2 regions of the Vibrio phycocola genome follow, and region 1 is predicted to be linked to the other one. Evidence: predicted binding sites of a transcription regulator. Region 1 holds the regulator's gene; the other holds the start of a gene.
What was found. The regulator CRP, encoded in region 1, controls carbon source genes, mostly activating them, when cyclic AMP is high. The targets are predictions, from matches to a motif close to TGTGANNNNNNTCACA.

Region 1 (10,513 bases):
TTGTGGTTCAGGGTGAGCCACTATGACTAAAATTTTGGGGCGAACTAATGACGAAGTATTGGAAGTCATCTTGCTTTCTCACACTGATTCTATTTTGAAATTACATTATCAATCATAACTCATATTGGTTTGTGATCGACATTTATCCTCATTCCACCTACTATTCTGGGCAGATTATTACTTAATTTAGACGGCAATATGATTACGTTCTCAGATATTCAGCTTTTACGTGGCGGCAAACCTCTTTTAGATCAAGCATCAGCGACTATTCACCCGAGCGACAAAGTCGGTTTAGTTGGAAAAAATGGTTGCGGAAAGTCCACTCTGTTTGCTCTGCTAAAAGATGAACTGTCTATCGATGCCGGTAATTTTAGCATGACTTCCCATTGGGAATTAGCTTGGGTTGCGCAAGAAACGCCGGCAATTGAACGTCGAGCAATTGATTATGTTATTGATGGCGATCGTGAATTTCGTCAATTAGAATCCGACTTACGTGCTGCAGAACAAAATGATGATGGCCATGAAGTTGCTATCCTCCATGGTAAAATTGAAACCATTGGTGGTTATACGATTCAATCACGAGCCGCTGAGCTTCTCGATGGTCTGGGTTTCAGCCAAGATCAAATGGGATGGAACTTAACTCAATTCTCTGGTGGTTGGCGCATGCGCCTTAACCTTGCTCAAGCCTTATTGTGTCGTTCCGATCTATTACTTCTCGATGAACCGACGAACCACTTAGACTTAGATGCTGTAATGTGGCTAGAACGCTGGTTACAAAGTTACCCAGGAACCTTAGTCTTAATCTCACACGATCGCGACTTTTTAGATCCTATCGTTACTCGAATCATCCACGTAGAAAACCAAGACCTTAACGAGTACACAGGCAACTACTCGTCATTTGAGACTCAACGCGCTGAAAAGCTCGTTCTACAACAAGCTATGTTTCAAAAACAACAGAAGCAAGTTGCTCATATGCAAAGCTATATCGATCGCTTCCGTTACAAAGCTTCAAAAGCTCGACAAGCTCAAAGCCGCATCAAAGCACTAGAGCGCATGGAAAAAGTGTTACCGGCACAATTTGATAATCCATTCAGTTTCGAATTCCGTGAACCTGCCGCCCTGCCCAATCCAATAATAATGATGGACGAAGTGAGTGCAGGATACGGCGATAAGCTCATCTTAGAGAAAATACGCCTGAATTTGGTTCCTGGAAGTCGAATTGGACTTCTCGGTCGAAATGGCGCAGGTAAATCAACGCTGATCAAATTACTATCAGGTGAACTTAATCCTACAAGTGGTGATTTAACGTACTCTCAAGGTGTTAAAATTGGCTACTTTGCTCAACATCAACTCGAGACCCTGCATCCAGAAGAAACGCCTCTGCAGCATATGATGCAAATCGCCCCAAATCACACCGAGCAACAGATACGAGACTATCTTGGAAGTTTTGGCTTTCAAGGTGAAAAAGCGCTAGAAAAAGTAGCTCCTTTTTCTGGTGGAGAAAAAGCACGATTAGTTTTAGCTCTAGTTGTCTGGCAGAAGCCTAATCTATTGTTACTGGATGAACCAACTAACCACCTTGATCTCGATATGCGTCAAGCCCTCACCTTTGCTTTGCAAACCTTTGAGGGTGCAATGGTTATCGTCAGTCATGACCGTTACCTTCTTCGTGCCACCACTGATGACCTTTATTTAGTCCACCAAGGTCAAGCCGCCCCCTTCGATGGCGATCTAAATGATTACTACAAATGGTTAACGGAACAACAGCGCCAAGAACGTCGTGATGCGCAACCAGTGAGTAATGAAAAAGAAGGTGGGAATAGTGCCGCAGCGAAAAAAGAACAAAAACGCCGAGAAGCTGAATTCCGAAAAACTACCGCTCCACTTCGCAAAAAGCTCTCTCAATTAGAATCGAAAATGGATGCTCTTTCTGAGAGTGTTTCAGAAATTGATGAAAAATTGGCTGACAGTAGTCTGTATGAAATTGAAAACAAGAGTGTCTTAACAGACCTAATCGCTACTCAAGCCAGCGCAAAATCCGAACTTGAGAAAATTGAAGTAACCTGGATGGAGCAACAGGAAGAGCTTGAACTATTAGAACAAGAGTTTCACCAATAATGAGAAAAACACCGGCTTCTCACACTCTAATGACGGAACAACTCTGGCAATTCAGTTTGTCATATTATGCTGCTACGGGAGTGAAAGAAGCGTGTTTAACCCTCCAAAATCAATTTGGAGGAAATGTAAATACATTGCTTCTTCTCAAGTATCTCGATCTACACAAACTCAGCATTAATAATGATGAGTTGGAAACATTAATAAAGGCAACAGACAACACTGACGGCTTAATCAATCATTACCGTCAACTAAGACAATCCCTAAAACCTTCTCTGACCGACAACTTATATCAAAAGACATTGAAGTTTGAATTAGAATTAGAAAAGCGTCAGCAGGCTGATCTAGTCGATCAATTTAACATCTTAAATTCAAAACCCACCACAACACCAAATCTTGTATCTACGTATTGTCAGCGACTTAATGCCACCCATTTATCCGCCTCTTTTATTGAGCCGTCCTAATAAATAACGAAACCTAAACTGAGGCCGATTCTTCTTCCGTACAACAAATCTTCATCAATATCAGGTAATGCATTTCGCAATTCGAGTAAATAGACATAAAATAGGCGCAACTCAACATTAAGAATCAGGAAATTTGCGATGATCGTTCCATGGCAAGAAATAGCGCCAGACACCCTGAACACGCTGATCCAAGAATTTGTCCTTCGTGAAGGCACCGATTACGGCAATAGTGAAATTGATTTAACCACCAAAATAGAACAAGTTAAGTCACTTCTTAGTAAAAATGATGCGGTAATCGTTTACTCAGAGCTTCATGAAAGTATCGATATTCAGATCCACCCTAAATTGCGCTAATCCATTTCTGCTGTAATCATCGAAAGAATATTTCGTGCTATAGTGGCGTTAAAGAAAGTAAAAATAGACAGGGAAAGTCATGTCCGCAAAGCATCCAATTATTGCTGTTACTGGTTCTTCGGGAGCAGGTACAACCACAACCTCAGAAGCATTTCGCAAACTCTTCAATGGGATGAACATTAATCCAGCTTGGGTTGAGGGTGATAGTTTTCATCGTTTCACTCGCCCCGAAATGGATATTGAAATCCGGAGAGCTCGTGAACAAGGTCGCCATATTAGTTATTTTGGTTCTGAAGCCAATGACTTTCCTCTATTAGAGTCGTTTTTCGATGAATACGGTAAAAGTGGAACAGGAAAAGTACGCCGTTACCTACATACATTTGACGAGGCAGTCCCATATAACCTAACACCAGGGACGTTTACACCTTGGCAAGATTTACCTCAAGATAGCGACCTCCTTTTTTACGAAGGTCTCCATGGGGGCATAATTGATGGCCCCGTTAATGTCGCGCAACATGTCGATTTTTTGATCGGGATGGTTCCGATCGTCAACTTGGAATGGATTCAAAAATTTGTACGAGACACGCGAGATCGAGGCCACTCAAAAGAAGCGGTAACGGATTCGATCGTTCGTTCTATGGATGATTACCTCAACTATATGACACCACAATTCTCACGTACTCACATTAACTTTCAGCGAGTGCCAACGGTCGATACATCCGACCCATTGAGTGCTCGAGATATTCCCAGCTTGGATGAGAGCTTTGTGGTTATTCGTCTGCAAGGAATTAAGCAGGTCGATTACCCTTACTTACTCGCCATGATTGATGGATCGTTTATGTCTAGCCAAGACACCATCGTTGTCCCTGGAGGAAAGATGAGTTTTTCAATGGAACTCATTGTTAGACCTATTTTGCAACAACTGATTGAAACGGGAAAAATTGGCTGACGGCTATCACATAAATAAAAGGTTAATACGCCGTTAATCGAACAGCGTTCCTTTAATTTACTTCCAATAGCGTGACCATGTGCACACTTTTGCGTAGAAATTTGCACGTGTCACACGATTAAAATCAAGAAATTGAGCCCGAAAAAGGATATTATTTAATTCAGAATTAGAAAATACCTTGCGCGTTTTCTCCAACTCTTAGAGTAGAATTATCGCAATTGGGCATAGCTACTACACGAAACAGCAAGTATACCCTGCATAGGAAGAGAGATATTATGGTTCTAGGTAAACCTCAAACAGATCCAACGTTAGAGTGGTTTCTTTCACACTGTCATATTCATAAATACCCATCAAAAAGTACTTTGATTCACGCAGGTGAAAAGGCGGAAACTCTTTACTACATCGTAAAAGGTTCTGTCGCAGTACTGATTAAAGATGAAGAAGGTAAAGAGATGATTCTCTCTTATCTAAATCAGGGTGACTTTATCGGTGAACTTGGTTTATTTGAAGATGATCAAGAGCGTACCGCTTGGGTTAGAGCAAAGTCGCCATGTGAAGTCGCTGAAATCTCATTTAAAAAATTCCGTCAGCTTATCCAGGTCAATCCAGATATTTTGATGCGCCTCTCTTCACAAATGGCTCGCCGTTTACACGTGACTAGCCGTAAAGTAGGTGATCTTGCGTTCTTGGATGTGACTGGTCGTATTGCTCAAACGCTATTGAACTTAGCAAAACAACCTGACGCAATGACACACCCTGACGGAATGCAAATCAAAATCACTCGTCAAGAGATTGGACAAATTGTTGGCTGTTCACGTGAAACTGTTGGCCGAATCCTGAAAATGCTTGAAGAGCAAAACCTGATTTCAGCGCACGGTAAAACTATCGTCGTTTACGGAACGCGTTAAACTTCCAGTTTTCAGTCTTTAAATTGAAAAACCACTTCAACTTGAAGTGGTTTTTTATTTGCTTGGTGGACGATACGTGTCCAGTTAAAGACGTCGATCGGTACTTTCAAAAATTTTATTCGCCGATGCTTCGACAAAACCACTGTATAACACACCACTATCGGTAGGATAACGTTTAGCGAATTCATAAAAACCTCCTGGTAAGCGAAGCTCTGTCTCTATCAAGGAAACCTCCACAATATCGGCCATGGTGGAGGATTGTTCCAGCATCAATTCTGGTGTTCCCTTCACTTCTCCACCAGACTCATTGATTGCGAAGTCATGTTGTCTTAGGTACTGATTAACGTTTTTGACTTGCTCGAATCGATTCAATTGATTCACACTGACCGTAAAATGGTTCGCGCCATAGCCGTGCGCAGCAACCCAAGCCGCATATTCGCTTTCTTCCGATAAAAGGTGATACTGTTCAATAGAGAGTGACCATGGACGTCCGGCGTAAAGAAAGTCGGGTCCAGAGAAGTAGTGTGAATCGACTTGTGCGATTAAGCTATGAATGACTTTTTGAGCTGGGGTGGACAGTTCTTCAACCAAAAGTTCGCTAATAAATACTTTTGGCAAATCAGAATTGGAATGCTCATAGTGCTTAGCCCTTAATTTTTTTGCCTCAAATCGATATTCTCCCCCTACTTTATAGCCTAGCTTTTCAAATTGAGAAGCTAACGTCTCAAGTCCGAGTGGCTCTATATTAAAAGTCCTTAGAGCGATATGATCGTTAATCAACTCACTCTCTTCTTGCAATAGATCCTTTATTCTCTGAGCTGAAGGACAAAGGCGAGAAGCATAATCCTGCCATAGGTAAGAAAACAGTTGTTCAGGTGTCATAGTGCTTCCTTAATAGTGAACTAGAGATGAATCCCCGGCGAACATACTGTTGGGAGCTCTAGCTGCTCCCCTTCAATAGATGCCATAGGATAAGCACAATAGTCAGCCGCATAATAGGCACTTGGTCTTAAATTGCCAGACGCTCCTGGCCCACCAAATGGCGCGTCACTGCTGGCTCCAGTTAATTGACGATTTAGATTCACAATTCCCGCACGAATGTGATCGACAAAATAATGCCACTCACTATGCTGGGTTGAAATTAAGCCTGCAGAAAGCCCAAATTGAGTATCGTTTGCCATCTCTACCGCGGCTTCTAAGCTACTATACCGAATGACTTGCAACAAAGGGCCAAAACACTCTTCATCAGGCAGATCTACGATATTGCTCACATCTAAAATAGCTGGCGTAACAAAAGCATGTTCTTTGCGCTGTGCAATAACAAGTATTTTTGCGCCCAAGCTCACTAAGTTTTTTTGTATCTCGATAACATGGTCTGCAGCTTGAGCAGAAATCAATGGCCCCATAAATGGAGCGGGGACTGCAAACGGCTGGTCTATATCGAGAGCTTCAACAACCTCTATTAAACGCGTCAATAACGCGTCTCCTCCCTCACAATCGGGGATATATAGACGTCGCGCACAAGTACACCTTTGGCCTGAACTAATAAATGCAGATTGAATAATGGTGTAAACGGCTGCATCGATATCACCAAAATGTGAACTCACCACCAAAGGGTTATTTCCCCCCATTTCGAGGGCAAGCATTTTTTCTGGCTGTCCCGCAAACTGTCGATGAAGAGTATGGCCTGTTGAAGCACTTCCAGTAAAAAGCAAACCATCTATCTGCTTCATTTTTGCTAGTGCAATACCAGTATCGCTACCACCTTGAACCAAATTCAGAACACCGTCAGGAAGACCCGCCTGTTGCCATAATGTCACCATAATTTCAGCACATTTCGGGGTTTGCTCTGAAGGTTTTAATACCACACAGTTCCCCGCTAAAAGTGCGGGTACAATATGACCATTCGGGAGATGACAAGGAAAGTTATAAGGGCCAAAAACAGCCATGACACCCAAAGGCCGATGACGTAACACGAAACGCTGCTCGTCGTTCTCTCGGTATTTATCTCCACTGCGTTCATGGTAAGCTTGAATTGATATTGGTATCTTACCCTTGGTCGCCGCAACTTCTCCTTTCGTTTCCCAGAGAGGCTTTCCTGTTTCTTCAGAAATGGTTTGCGCGAGTAAATCAGCGTTGCATTCGACAAGCTCAGCAAATTTCAATACGACTTGTTCTCGTTCTTTAAAGTCCTTCGTTTTCCATTCATAAAAAGCCAAACGAGCGGCTCGACATGCGCACTCTACTTGATGGTCACTAGCACTGTAACCAGACCAAACAGTCCTACCATCATAAGGTTTGTGTGACTCAAAGAAACCACCTTCCCCTTCTAACCATTCTCCAGCAATAAAATGTGTCATTTATCACCCCCTATTATTGGGTCTTGAATAATAAAGCGGACGGGATCACCGCCGGACACTAGCAACGCCTTAGCTACTCGAGCAGATAGGAAAATCGTGTTCCGACTCTGGTCATAAACCGCGGAAGCCATTGTTGCCCTAAAATCTTGGAACAAGGTATTACTAATAAGCATAGTTTGAAGTTGAGGAGAAGCACTATCGAGTTGATCACACACTGAGATGTTTGCCACCTCTGAATGCCGAACCGATTCGATATTATTAATATCGCATTCTACTGTGGGGCCTGCATCAAAAATATCCACATACCCCCGACAGCAGAACCCCTCTCTTTCCAATAGCTTTAATGCAGGCTTAGTATTCTCATGGACTTGTGCAACAACCGCTTGCGCTTCAGAGCTGAGCAAATTGATATATATCGGTGCTTTAGGCATCAGATCAGCAATAAACCCTTTGTGACCTATCCCCGTTAAGTAATCGGCTAACGTAAAATCGATGGAGAAAAAGTGCTCTTGAAGCCATTGCCAAAATGGAGAGTTTCCCTCTTGATTTGAGACACCCCGCATCTCTGCAATAATGGTTCTAGAAAAACGTTGAGGATGTTGAGCTAACATCATAAAGCGAGATTTAGAGAGCAAACGCCCATTTAGGCCTTGGCGGTACTTCGGTAATAAAAACAACGTACACAGTTCGCTACACCCGGTGTAATTATTCCCAAGAGTCAGTAACTTAACTTCTTTGTTTACCGAAAGTTTCGTTGAACGGTGAACATGAGTGTCAATATGATAACTATAAAAAGGCCGCTCCCAACCCACTGCGGCTTCTATTCCAGTTGTACCAACGACATCCCCAGTTTCATCATCAAAAGCCACCATCAGATAACCTTCATCAGACGGACCTTTTACGTCGTTTTTATTAAAACTGGATAAAGAATGATTAATACGGCGATTGAGTAATTCTTCGTTAACAGGAAGTGAGGTAAAGCCATGACCCGATTCAATGGCACAATGGTAGAGTGCTGAGTAATCTGATGTAGCTATGGGACGAATAACCAACATACAACGACCTCTCAATAGGTTACGTCTAAGAAGTATGTACTTCTTAGACGCATTTACATTATGCGATAAGTGATGCCACCGCCTTTTCTAAACGTGCTAAGCCTTCTTTAATCTCTTGTTCTGAAATGACCAAAGAGGGAGTAAATCGTACAACATTTGGACCTGCTACTAATAATAATAGCCCATACTCTCCTGCTGCGACGAGTACATCTCGAGCACGATCTTTCCATTCATCATTCATTACCGCACCAAGTAATAAGCCTTTTCCACGGAACTCACTGAAAATATTGTACTTATCATTAATAGCGGTTAGCCCGTCTCTGAAAAGTTGCTCGCGTTCCAAAACACCAGCAAGAACATCAGGCTTAGAGATTGTATCGATAACAGCTTCTGCGACAGCACACGCCAGTGGGTTACCACCGTAAGTCGATCCGTGAACACCCACTTTAAAATGCTGTGCTAACTTTTCTGTAGTTAACATCGCACCAATAGGGAAACCACCCCCTAATGACTTAGCAGTACTTAGGATATCAGGAGTAACGCCAAGCCCTTGGTAAGCATAAAACTCTCCAGTACGGCCATTACCCGTCTGAACTTCATCGAAAATGAGTAACGCATTGTGCTCATCACACAAATCACGAACTGCTTTAGCAAACTCATCGCTTGGCGAAATGATTCCACCTTCACCTTGTAAAGGCTCCATCATCACCGCGCAGGTGCGGTCAGAAATATGAGCTTTGAGCGTCTCGATGTCGTTAAACGGTAAATGGGTCACATCAGAAGGTTTAGGCCCAAACCCATCGGAATAAGATGCTTGACCACCCACAGTTACGGTAAAAAATGTACGCCCATGGAAGCCTTGGTTAAACGCGATGATTTCTGATTTATTTTCATCATAGGTCTCCGCAGCCCAACGACGCGCTAATTTTAGTGCAGCCTCATTGGCTTCTGCCCCAGAGTTTGAGAAAAACACGCGCTCTGCAAATGAGAGATCAGTGAGTTTTTTCGCCAAACGCAACGCTGGCTCGTTAGTCATAACATTACTTAAATGCCAGACTTTATTCGCTTGATCTGTCAATGCTTTCACCATCACAGGGTGGCAATGACCAAGGCAGCTCACGGCAATTCCGCCTGCAAAATCAATGTATTCAGTACCTTCTTGATCCCACAAACGAGAACCTTCACCTTTAACCGGGATCATCGCCATTGGGCTATAACATGGCACCATTACATCATCAAATAGTGACCGCTCGACCTTATTATCATTCGTCATTTTGCTTTCCTTTCTTGCTACACTATCTTTAAGTGTCATCATTTTATGTCAGTATAGACGACTTCTTTTATCCAGATTTAAGCCCAAATCGTATATTTGACCAAATAATTTCTATTCGTCGTTGAGAAAGTCTTCAATTACACTCGTAAAATGAACTTCCACACAACTCATTATGACTAAATATTCATAAAAGTTAAGTTAATAATCACAAATAAGACAAATAAACTGAATAAATATATATAAAGAGAACTAATCCACTACCGATTCAAAAAATTCGCAAGCAGTTCATGCCCCTGTTCAGTTTTGATCGATTCCGGGTGGAATTGCACCGCGTCTAATGCCAAAGTTTTATGCCGATATCCCATGATTTCATCAACGTTTCCCGAGCTATCAAGGCTCCAGGCTGTGACTTCAAAGCAATCGGGTAGAGACTCTTTCTCAACCACCAGCGAATGGTAACGTGTCACCGTCAAAGGATTATTCAAACCTAGAAAGACACTCTTATTATTATGTTGAATCGCCGATGTTTTGCCATGCATAACCTGCCTTGCTCTTACTACTTTTCCTCCAAAAGCTTGAGCAATTGTTTGATGCCCTAAACAGACACCGAGAATAGGAAGCTTTCCAGCAAAATGATGAATCACATCCAAAGAAATTCCCGCTTCATTTGGTGTTTTAGGTCCGGGTGAAATGACTAGATGGCTCGGAGCAAGTTGCTCTATCGCAGCAATGTCGATCTCATCATTTCGATACACCTCAACATCACACCCCAACTCGCAAAAGTATTGATAAAGGTTATAAGTAAACGAATCGTAGTTATCGATAATTAATAGCATAAATGTCGCGATATAATAGTTAAGGGAGCTTTGTGTTGCATTGTGCAATAGCTTTAAAAAAATACAAACAAAAAAGCCCCAACATACGAGTCAGAGCTTTATCGTTACACTGCCATTGTCGTTTATGAACGAGGAATAAATCCAACTGCGTCATAAGCGCGTTTGAGCATGATACTCGCTCTTGAGGATGCTTTCTCTG
Region 2 (10,513 bases), on a different contig from region 1:
ACCATTCATCGTGATGTCTTCAAACTCTCGATCAAAAACAGCCTCTGCAGACGCTGCATCACCTAGATTGACAGCCTTTGCCAACTGCCCAATACCTGAATACTGATCAAAACGGTAGCTCTTGCGCAACATACATAAGCTATCACACACCTGTGGCGTCATGACCAAGGCTTTTTCCGGCTCAATCGAAAACCCCGTAAGTGTCGATAACAGCGTGGATTGTTTTGCACTGTAACCAACACTTAAGAACGAACAAATATCCCCAAGAACAGCTCCAGCTTCAACCGATGCGAGTTGATCTTTGTCTCCCAGTAAAATGACTCGAGCATGGGAAGGTAACGCATCAAACAGTTTCGTCATCATTGGGAGATCAACCATCGAGGCTTCATCAACCACCAAGATATCAAGGTGGAGCTTATTGTTCGAATTATGACGAAATTGAGTGGAGTTCGGAATACTACCGAGTAAACGATGAATTGTGCTTGCTTTAACTGGTATCTGACTTTTCGTTTCACTGTCGATTGGCAACCGTCCAATCGCGTTGCCAATCGATTCTGTCAAACGAGCGGCAGCTTTGCCCGTTGGAGCTACCAAACAAATATTAGGACATTGCTGCTCTGTTTTTTCCTGTAGCACTAATGCTGCAAGGAGCTTGGCTACTGTGGTGGTTTTTCCCGTTCCTGGCCCACCAGAAATAACAGTAAAACGACGGGAGAGTGCCACCGCAGCTGCTACTTTTTGCCAATTTAAACAATTACTTTGAGGAATAGTTTTATCCAAAAATTGAAGATCATCACTGGTGTTTGCCTTCATTAACTGAGCATCGACCAACTCCCAATTAATTCCGTTTTGATTGACCACATCCAAAACGTCACATACTAAACTTTGACGTTCCTGGTAGTGGTTTTTACTCTGATACTGACTCAGAGCTTGATGAAGATAACCATATTCTCGACCAAAAAGGCGATCGAGCATAAGCGATAACTTGTGAATATTATTGTCGTCTAAATCGATTGGTGAGCCAAAATGATGTAAATGATTCATTAGGCTAGTTTCATAGTGCCAATAGCGATGAAAATAGAGCCTTTCACCATCAAACACTAAGGGTTTATCTTCCCCTTCTTTGCCAATGACATCACTCTGGGTTAATACACTCAACCAATCAATCGCAACCACTTTTTCTTTTAATCCGACAAATTCGTGAAGATTTAAGCCAAAGGTAAGAAGCTGAAAATCGAATTTGTTGTTATGATCAATTAATTGAATACAACTATGCCCTAGCCCAAGTTCTCGACTCAATAGTGCCGTTAACCAAGCAATCGCTTCTGATTCTGTCGATTCGATATTTGAAAAGAACCGTGCACTTTGCCGATCAATCTGACGAATGATGCCATGATTAAGTAATGTATCTAGGTCAACTAACAGATCCATATTTTCTAACTCGCTCATAGCCCTAACTCCAGTTGGCCTTTGCTCTCATCTAAAAAGGTTCTACCTTCAAGCCAAGCATCTAACTCATTAATCAAGCCTTGCTTCGGGCGCGCAGAAAAAATACCATTTGATGATCCACCAGTCACACCTCGTAAAAAGAGATAATAGACGCCACCAAAATGAGTTTCATAATCGTAATCAATAATACGACTGGCTAAAAAGCGATGCAGAGCGAGTGTATAAAGCTGATACTGCAAATCATAACGATGATCAATCATGGCATGATCAAGATGAGCTTGTTCATAATCCTCACAGTGATTTCCCAAGTGATTCGATTTCCAGTCAAGAATGTAATAACGGCCTTGATACTCAAAAACCAAATCAATGAAACCTTTCAACATACCTTGTACCGGTACAAAACCAAGTTCATTAGCACGTTGCGAAAGAGAGTCATATCGAGAGATAACGCGATTCAACTGAGGGGAATCCAACAATTCGATCGGTAATAGAAATTCCATCTCAACTAAGCGCTGTGAAGGTGCCAACCCTCCCAGTTTTAGCCGTTTACCATCAAGCGGTGTTGACATCACCTCATCGATCATCACCGCAAGAACATCAAACCATTCGGGGTCAAGTTGCTCCTGAAGCATCAACTCTTCGATAACAGATCGATTGTGATCTGAATTAGCCGGTAACGTAAATTCGATCTCTTCAAACAAAGCATGAAGAAAAGTGCCCGGGCGCGCGCCTTTAGGAAAGCTAAAGATCGTTTTTTCGTCAGACACGAGAGTCAACTCATCACTTTCAGCAGCCGAATCTACATCCAATCCGGGTAACTCAAACTCAGCAGAAATCGATGAACCATGAGAATGCTGTTTTACCAAGTTGGAATAACTTGTCATTCTCCAGTTACGTGAGATGGCTCGATTCAGTCGAGAATAATCCAACACTTCAGGAGTTGAATTGGTTGCAACATAGCGTTGAGAGGTTAACTCAGGAGGTGCAACGAGCGCGACATGATCCACCGTATTTACAAACTCATTTAGAGCGTGGTGCAGCACATCTGCTTTTCCTGCTTGACCATCTTGTAATAAATATCCGAGCGCACAACGATGAACAGAACTTTCCCCATCTTGCTTTCTCGCATGAGGTTTCAGTGTGGCTTCGACGCCAATGTAACATGCATATACCGCTCGAGTAACAGCCACATAAAGTAACCTCAAATCCTCTGCTAGCCGCTCTTTTTCTGCCTGCTCTCTGCTTTCTGAAGTCGCATTTAAATCTAATATGGTTTCATTGTGATCGCTGTCGTGATATTTCGCTTCGCTCGCTTCTCGGTAGTTCATCGCAAATGGCAAAAATACAATGTCGTACTCTAGACCTTTTGATTTATGAATCGTGACAATTTGGACCAATTTATCTTCCGACTCCAAACGTAAAATTTGTTCGTCGCCGCGGCCTAATCCACTGTGAGAATCTTCTATCGACTGGGAAAACCATCGTATCAATGCCACATCACTTTCAAATTCTACGCTGGCATTTTGCAGCAACTCTCCCAAATGGAGGTAATCTGTTAATAAGCGCTCTCCCTCATCTTGGGCCAACCATTGTTGCGCCAATTGACGCTGATTAAGTATCGCCCTCAACATCGGTAATACGCCACGTTGTTCCCATAATTCTCGATATTGACGAAATTCGAGATTGACGCTTTCCCACAACGATTCGTCGTAGTTGAGTTCGTCGATATAGGTCAAGGGTAAATCGAGGGATGCTGACGCAAGTGCCGAACGAACTAAACGTTCATCGTCAGGAAGATGAACCGCTTGCAGCAAACGCAGCACGTCCACTGCAATCGGGACGCGAAAGACACTCTCTTGATTTGAAAGATATACACTAGCAATTCCTTGTTTGGTCAGAGCGTGCTTAACCATTTGACCTTCGTACCCGGTTCTCACCAGTACCGCAATATTATTAGGGGCGATCGCTTTTTCACCACTGGAACATTTTAGCTGAACCTGACCTTGGTCGCTTGCAGTGAGTAGAGATTGAATCTGAGCTGCGGTTGCCTCAGCCATTCTAAGGTTGTAATCAGAGCGAGAAACTAACAGATCTTGCTGCGAGCACCAAAACGTTACCGCAGGTTGAATATCGCCCTCAACTAGCCATTCTCGCTCACTGGGTTTAGTCGCACTCTCTACCGAATAAAAAGGAATGTCTTGCTGATAAATAAATGGTGCACTGCAACGAGCGAAGAGCTGATTGATACCGTCAATCACCTCTGCACTTGAACGCCAATTTTTACCCAATGTATAGTGATTCACTACCTGATTACGGGCTTGAATGTAAGTAAAGATATCGGCGCCACGAAAGGCATAAATCGCTTGTTTAGGGTCGCCGATCATAAACAAACCACAACTCGGGTCAGGCAAATATATACGACTAAATATGCTGTATTGCAGAGGGTCAGTATCTTGAAATTCATCAATTAATGCGACGGGAAATAACTCGCGAATTCGACTGGTTAACTGTTCTTGTTGATCAACATCGAGTGCATTCGATAGCTGCAACAATAAGTCATCAAACGAAAGCCATTGCTTCTGTTGTTTCGCTTGTTCGAGTAAGTCGCGACAAGTAGAAATTGCATGAGCAAGTAATGAAGGCTCAAGAGAAATAGGCTCTGCTAAAAAGGTCTCGATCGCGGTAAACAAAGCGTGAGATGGGGTTTCTTCTCCTGAGCGTGTTTTTTCGATCAGCATCGATTCACTAAAACGCTGCAATGCATCAGGAAACGCATAATCTTCTGTAGCGCTATTGGCCCAATCGGAGACCCGATTACACCAGTTAGGATAATTTTTCTTCGTGTAGCTACGACGGTCGATAACTTTATTATCAAGTGCTTGTTGAAGCTGTTCCAACGCAACACAACTCTCTTCTCGCCATTGTTGTTTAAGAGCTTCAATACGGTTCAAGTTTTGTTGATGCGCCGTCTCCAAGTCAGTATCCAACGCTGGAACGGAAAGCCGGATTGCTTTACCACCTAAATAACCACTAATCTTGCTATACAGTTCATTAGGTGTTGGCCAATAGCTGCGAATGAGCTTTGCTACTGACATAGGCAAAGGGTAAAACTGACTTCGCCAATAATCAGCCACGACTTGAGATTTTATTCGTGTTTCATCGGTAATAAATTCATTTTCAAATCGAGCACCGGATTCAAACGCATTCTGCACCAACATTCTCTGACAAAAACCATGAATGGTGAAGATCGCTGCAGCATCCATTTCGCGTTCAGCGTTCAACAACAACATGGCAGCCATTTGATGATCATCGACTTGATCGAGTAACTCTTGTATCACGGCATCATGACTAGAGCCTCTGAGGAAGGCAAGACGTGAAGCATGAATTCTCTGACGAATACGCCCTTTAAGCTCAGCGGTTGCGGCTTCAGTAAATGTCACCACTAGAATTTGTTCGACACTTAATGGCTTACCGTGGCCATATTGGTCTCCACCGTGTCCAAGTAGCAAGCGAATATATAGGCTCGCGATTGTATAGGTTTTTCCTGTCCCTGCAGAGGCCTCAATCAGCCTTGCGCCAAAAAGTGGAAACGTCATTGGCTGCAACAGTGTTACGTCATGTTCGAAGCTCTGATTACCCATTTATACAACCTGCGATTTAAATTTTGATTATAAGTGTGACTCAAACCAACTATTGACGAAAAGAGTGAGACCTTACTCACGGTAGAAGCACGTAAAACTCACTACTATCTTGGCTCGCAATTGGTAAGCATCTTTAACTTATCTATCCAAACGGATATTGCAAACAAACAACGGTCCCTCTGACCATGGCCGCACAGCAAACGCCCTACACATAACTAGATTTACTGGCGGCCGCCCTTTCTTATTTTTCTTCACCTTTTGATGAAATCATCTTTTTCTTTTGCCAATGGTTACACACCCCATTCATGATTGCTCTTGCTCAGCTAGCGCCACACAAATTGGGGCTAATACGTCATTGCCGATCTCAAGCAAACGGGCTTCAATGTTTGGGGTAAGTTCTGGCCACAATCGAGAATAGTAGGGGTTATTTCCTTCCCCTGAGATCATTTGACTCCCGTTATACGCATCAGCCATTTTTTTACTGAGCTTAACGTCATCTTCCTGTGCTCGTTGAGCTTCGACACCCACCAACGCGGTTTTAGGAAAATAAGCGAGGGGCTGATTCATACCACTAAAGAAATACCCTAGTAGTCGTTCGATATAATGTCGCGCCACATCGACATCGATGGGAGTAAAGGTGATCTGTTCAATCCCTTTTTTCTTATCAAAACCAATAAGGTGAGTTGATTGAGCATATCCAGCAAGATTCAACAGCAAATGATCTACCCACCCTTGCAGCTTATCTGCTGATCGAATAGCACCCGCTCGGTAACGCAGCATACCCATTTCATACCTCTGAGTTAGCCAACCATTGACCTGAACAGAGCGCTCATCATCGAAAGGATAAAACTCTAGAGTCAGCTCTACATCATCTAAAGGAGTTTGCGTTAACTGCGTCACTTTCTCAGCCACTGGTGTTGCTTGCACAAGATGCGACTCAAATTCTATCTCCCCAAATGCATTCTTTGGCAGTAAGCCTTGAGCTCGCTTGACCTGTTTAAGTGTTTCAATATCCTCATTTTGGCGAGTAACTAGATGCTCTATCACCTCGGCACGTAAGCCAAAGCTGGTTAGTGAGTCAAAACTAAACGGCTCGATATCTTCTACAATGATGGAATAATCTTCATAGGCCACATTTAGACGCCGGTTGAAAAAGAACTTTGCTGGGTTTCGCCAAAAGGCCTGAAGCTCCGTTAAGTCGATGCCTATGGGCGATTCAAGTTCCAGCAAGTAGTCTCGTAATTCCATTGAACCTTCTTGTTTAGATTCTGGTTCAATTCGTTTGGCCACAGGAAACCATTCTTGCGCGTAACTTGGCGACACGCCAGTAAATGCTTGAGGACTGTAGGGAACCATCGGATGGTGATGGGTTAAAAAAGATTCCAAACGTTGAGCTGAGTCGTCACTGTTATTTTGTTCATCACCAGATACACAGTAATTTTGTTGGCAATACTCAAGCAACTCTGAAACAAAAATAGAAGGCAGCCGCTCGCTGTTGTCCTTAATCGACTGACCAATGTAACTGACATAAAAACGCTGTCGAGCCGACAACAATGCTTCTAAAAATAGATAACGTTCATCATCTCGGCGTGATCGATCCCCAATACGACTGCGACCATGCATTAAGTCAAAGCCATCAACTTGATTGGCTCTTGGGTAAGTTCCTTCATTCATCCCCAATAAGCAAACGACTTTAAAAGGAATCGAACGCATCGGCATTAAGGTACAGAAGTTTACTTGCCCAGCCAAAAAGCGCTGACTCACACGCGTCGTCGATAACTTTGTTTGCAGGTAATAGCGAACAACATCCGGATCAAGTAACTCTTCATATTGAGCATCAGACAGTTGTTGTTCTAGTTGGTGAACCGTTTCGCGAACCATATTCAACGCGACATCATCTTCTAAATCGATCGTAAAGAAATCATCAAGCATAGTCGCAAGTAGCGTACGCCAATCATCGATAGAATGAGTCTTAGACAGCGCCGATCGATAATGACTAATTATTTCAATGTAGTGCGCGAGTTTACCCGCCAGTTCTGCCCCCATTCCTTGAACATCGTTAAAGGGTGCGAATTGCTCTGTACCTAGAGACACTATTTCAACATTTTCTGCCATAGAATACCCAACAAGCAATCTTTCGATGCCACTTTGCCAAGTATTTTTCTCGCTAATTTGAAAGCCAAACTCTTCACCTGATTGATGATTCAAACCCCAGCGAATGCCTGTTTTTTCGACCCAACGTCGTGCTAATTCAAACTCATCTTGTGCGATGCCGAAACGACGTAGAATTGCCGGTGTTTCAAGCAATGCCAGTAGCTCACTTGCCAAACAACGCGATTGTGGTAGGGCGAGTAGTTGGAGAAATGCGGTTAAAATTGGACTTTCGTGATCCGTTGTGCGATCGGAGATGGAGTAAGGAATATAACGTTCATAAGGCGCATTACCAAATACCGCTTCAATCGCCGCACTATAGCTATTGATATCGGCGACCATCACAATAATATCGCGAGCTTGAAGCGTTGGGTCTTGATCGAACCACGACAGAATCATGTCGTATAACACTTCAACTTCTCGAATCGGGCTGTGACATGAGTGCAGTGATACGCTTGAATCCGTATCTTCTATCTGAGCTTTATGCTCGCTTATTTCTAACGCTTGATCATTGGCACGCTCATCAAGATTTAAAATATCACTTTGAATTTGATGCAACAGGTTAGTATCTTGAGGAGCGATAAAATACTCATGCTCTTCAAGCTCAAGTTGCGATAACAAGTAAAGATTATCTCGCCCCAATTTCCCCATTGAAGCCAGTAGTGAATTCCCCATTTGCTGTTCAACGTGCAGAGAATCATGCTCAATTTCGGATAAGGTTTGTGGTTTGACGATACTCACTTCTCCAGATATCGCCAACCGTTCTCGATCAAGCATGATTTGTTTGCGTTGCAGTGAAGCTAAGTATTTTTGGTCTCTGATTTCACCCCAATAATGCTGACAAGGATTCGCAAACATCAATGAGATATCAATATAGTTACCCAAGGCTTTTAGCGCATCAAGGTAGCGTGGAGGCAATGCGGTAATACCAAAAATAAACAATCGTTTCGGCAGGCGGCTGGTGTCTATCTCGCCTTTTTCAATAGCGTCAATAAATGCTTGATACAAATTGCCACGATGATAATGGGACTGATCTAACGCGAGTGTTTCCTGATAGAGATGTCGCCAAAGAATCGGCTGCCAAGGATGCTCATCTTCAATCTCCAAAACGGGGATATCTTTCTGCCATAAGTCAATCCAGTCAGGTCGATACACCAAATAGCCATCGAAGATATCAGCAATTTTTCCTGCTAATTGAAACAATCGTAATGCAGAATCGTCACGGGACAAATACTGTTTTAGCGGGGAAAATTCATCCAACTCCAATAAGGTGGGAATGATCGTCACTAACTTCCAGGTCATAGCTTCTTTATTGAAAGCACTGCGCTTGGGAACATCAGGAAGCACTTGGCTAAACATGTCCCAAATAAACGTCGCGGGCAATGGAAAGTCGATATTCGCCGCGACGCCAAACTCGTTGGCCAGTTCCATTTTTAGCCATTGTGACATGCCAGGACTTTGAACCAATATGGTTTCCGGCGTGAAAGGATTATCGAGCGGGTCCGCTTTGATTAAGTGGACTAAGATAATTTTTAAGGTTTCTAGCTGATTCGAGTGAAATACAGAGAACAATACGATCCCAACCGATTACGATAAATGGAGAATTAGATTAGCACATCACTGTTTTTAAAGGGAGATTTGAACAAAATTCTGCTACTGCCATAATATCTTATTTCCCTACACGGTTGAATAATCGTTACCGTTCGAAATCAACTAGACATTTGCCATTCAAGGCTGTATAAAAAACCAGTATTTAATTTTAAAAACTAGAGGAACTACCATGGCTGTAATCGTCAAGTACGTGGTTGAGCGTAACGGAGAAGAGAAGATGACATTCACCTCAAAAGCCGAAGCTGATGCCTATGACAAAATGTTAGATATGGCAGATGAGCTCTTTGTACTACTGAGTAAGAGTGAACTGTTACCAGACGAAGATATTCAAGAGAAGCTTGCTCTTCACTTAGCTCAAAATAAAGACGAAGTTCTCTTTGCGTTAGGAGCAAAACGTCGCCCAAGCCCAAAGAACACCAAAGTCGAAAAAATTTCAGATGCTGAAACTAACGCTAAGCCAGATTCTGATCAAGCAGCGTAGTTCGAATAACCTGAAAACCCAGAACGAAAAAAATCAGGAGCTCATCGGCTCCTTTTTTAGATTTGATAATTTCTTAGTGAAGATATATATATCTAAAACGACAAAACATATCGTTTAGCAGACTTTATCATATAGAAAGCTTTCCAGAGAAAGACATGCTCTTTATCATGTCCCACATAATAGTTTTAGTGTCGATGACGCATCGGTACTCAATGAAAAAATAATTGGAGAAAATAATGGCCAACTTCGCACTTGCTCTCGGAACCACCACAAAGAATCGTGATGGAAAAATTATCGAAGCTTTCTTCCCAGCACCTATCCTAAATCCTAGTGATGCTTTAATTACAGGTCTAGCCGTTCTTGTTGGCTATACCGATGGCAACAAAGCAATCGAAATTACTCCTAGCCAATGTGCTGATATTGCTCAAGCATTCGCGGCAAACGGTCAAACTGATACTGCGGCATTTGCAGAGAAAGCTGCTCAATCGGATCAATCGTTAGTGATTGTTATCCTGAGCACAGATGAAAAGCCACAGTCTGTAGCTGAAGGCTTCTTAAAGCTTCAACTGATCTCTCATCGCCTTGTTCAACCACACGGCACAGTACTTGATGGAATCTTTGGCTTACTGCACAACATCGCATGGACAAATGAAGGCCCAATCGACCTTCCAGAACTTGCTGAGCGTCAAATTGAAGCTCGCTTAGCTGGCCGTACTCTTAGCGTTGATTGTGTCGACAAATTCCCGAAAATGGTGGATTACATTGTTCCTGCAGGTATCCGTATTGCTGATACTTCTCGTGTTCGCTTGGGCGCACATGTGGGTGAAGGTACGACAGTGATGCACGAAGGCTTCATAAACTTCAATGCTGGAACAACTGGCGTGAGCATGGTTGAAGGTCGTATATCAGCAGGCGTTCTAGTTGGCAATGGTTCAGATATCGGTGGCGGTGCTTCTATTATGGGTACACTATCTGGCGGTGGTACTGTGGTGGTTTCTATCGGTGAAAACTCTCTACTTGGCGCAAATGCCGGTTTAGGTTTCCCTCTAGGCGATCGTTGTACCCTAGAGTCTGGTCTATATGTTACAGCTGGTACAAAAGTTCAGATGTTAGATAAAGAAGGAAATAAACTGGAAACCGTTAAAGCTCGTGACCTAGCCGGTGTTTCTGACCTTCTTTT

Region 2: the regulator CRP is predicted to act here: its motif matches at 5,156-5,171, upstream of recB (exodeoxyribonuclease V subunit beta).

The regions. Positions count from the first base shown of each region.
Region 1 is NZ_JBTAMQ010000009.1:96,641-107,153, forward strand. It holds gene kefG (glutathione-regulated potassium-efflux system ancillary protein KefG) at 1-69, opposite strand, end outside; gene ACXJY6_RS13390 (ABC transporter ATP-binding protein) at 199-2,118, shown strand; gene ACXJY6_RS13395 (TIGR02444 family protein) at 2,118-2,579, shown strand; gene ACXJY6_RS13400 (YheU family protein) at 2,718-2,933, shown strand; gene ACXJY6_RS13405 (phosphoribulokinase) at 3,013-3,882, shown strand; gene crp (cAMP-activated global transcriptional regulator CRP) at 4,158-4,790, shown strand; gene ACXJY6_RS13415 (DUF1338 domain-containing protein) at 4,875-5,672, opposite strand; gene astD (succinylglutamate-semialdehyde dehydrogenase) at 5,693-7,150, opposite strand; gene astA (arginine N-succinyltransferase) at 7,147-8,205, opposite strand; gene ACXJY6_RS13430 (aspartate aminotransferase family protein) at 8,264-9,478, opposite strand; gene ACXJY6_RS13435 (aminodeoxychorismate/anthranilate synthase component II) at 9,736-10,314, opposite strand; gene trpS (tryptophan--tRNA ligase) at 10,437-10,513, opposite strand, start outside.
Region 2 is NZ_JBTAMQ010000005.1:277,315-287,827, reverse strand. It holds gene recD (exodeoxyribonuclease V subunit alpha) at 1-1,449, opposite strand, end outside; gene recB (exodeoxyribonuclease V subunit beta) at 1,446-5,090, opposite strand; gene recC (exodeoxyribonuclease V subunit gamma) at 5,394-8,813, opposite strand; gene ACXJY6_RS09925 (YebG family protein) at 9,022-9,333, shown strand; gene dapD (2,3,4,5-tetrahydropyridine-2,6-dicarboxylate N-succinyltransferase) at 9,570-10,513, shown strand, end outside.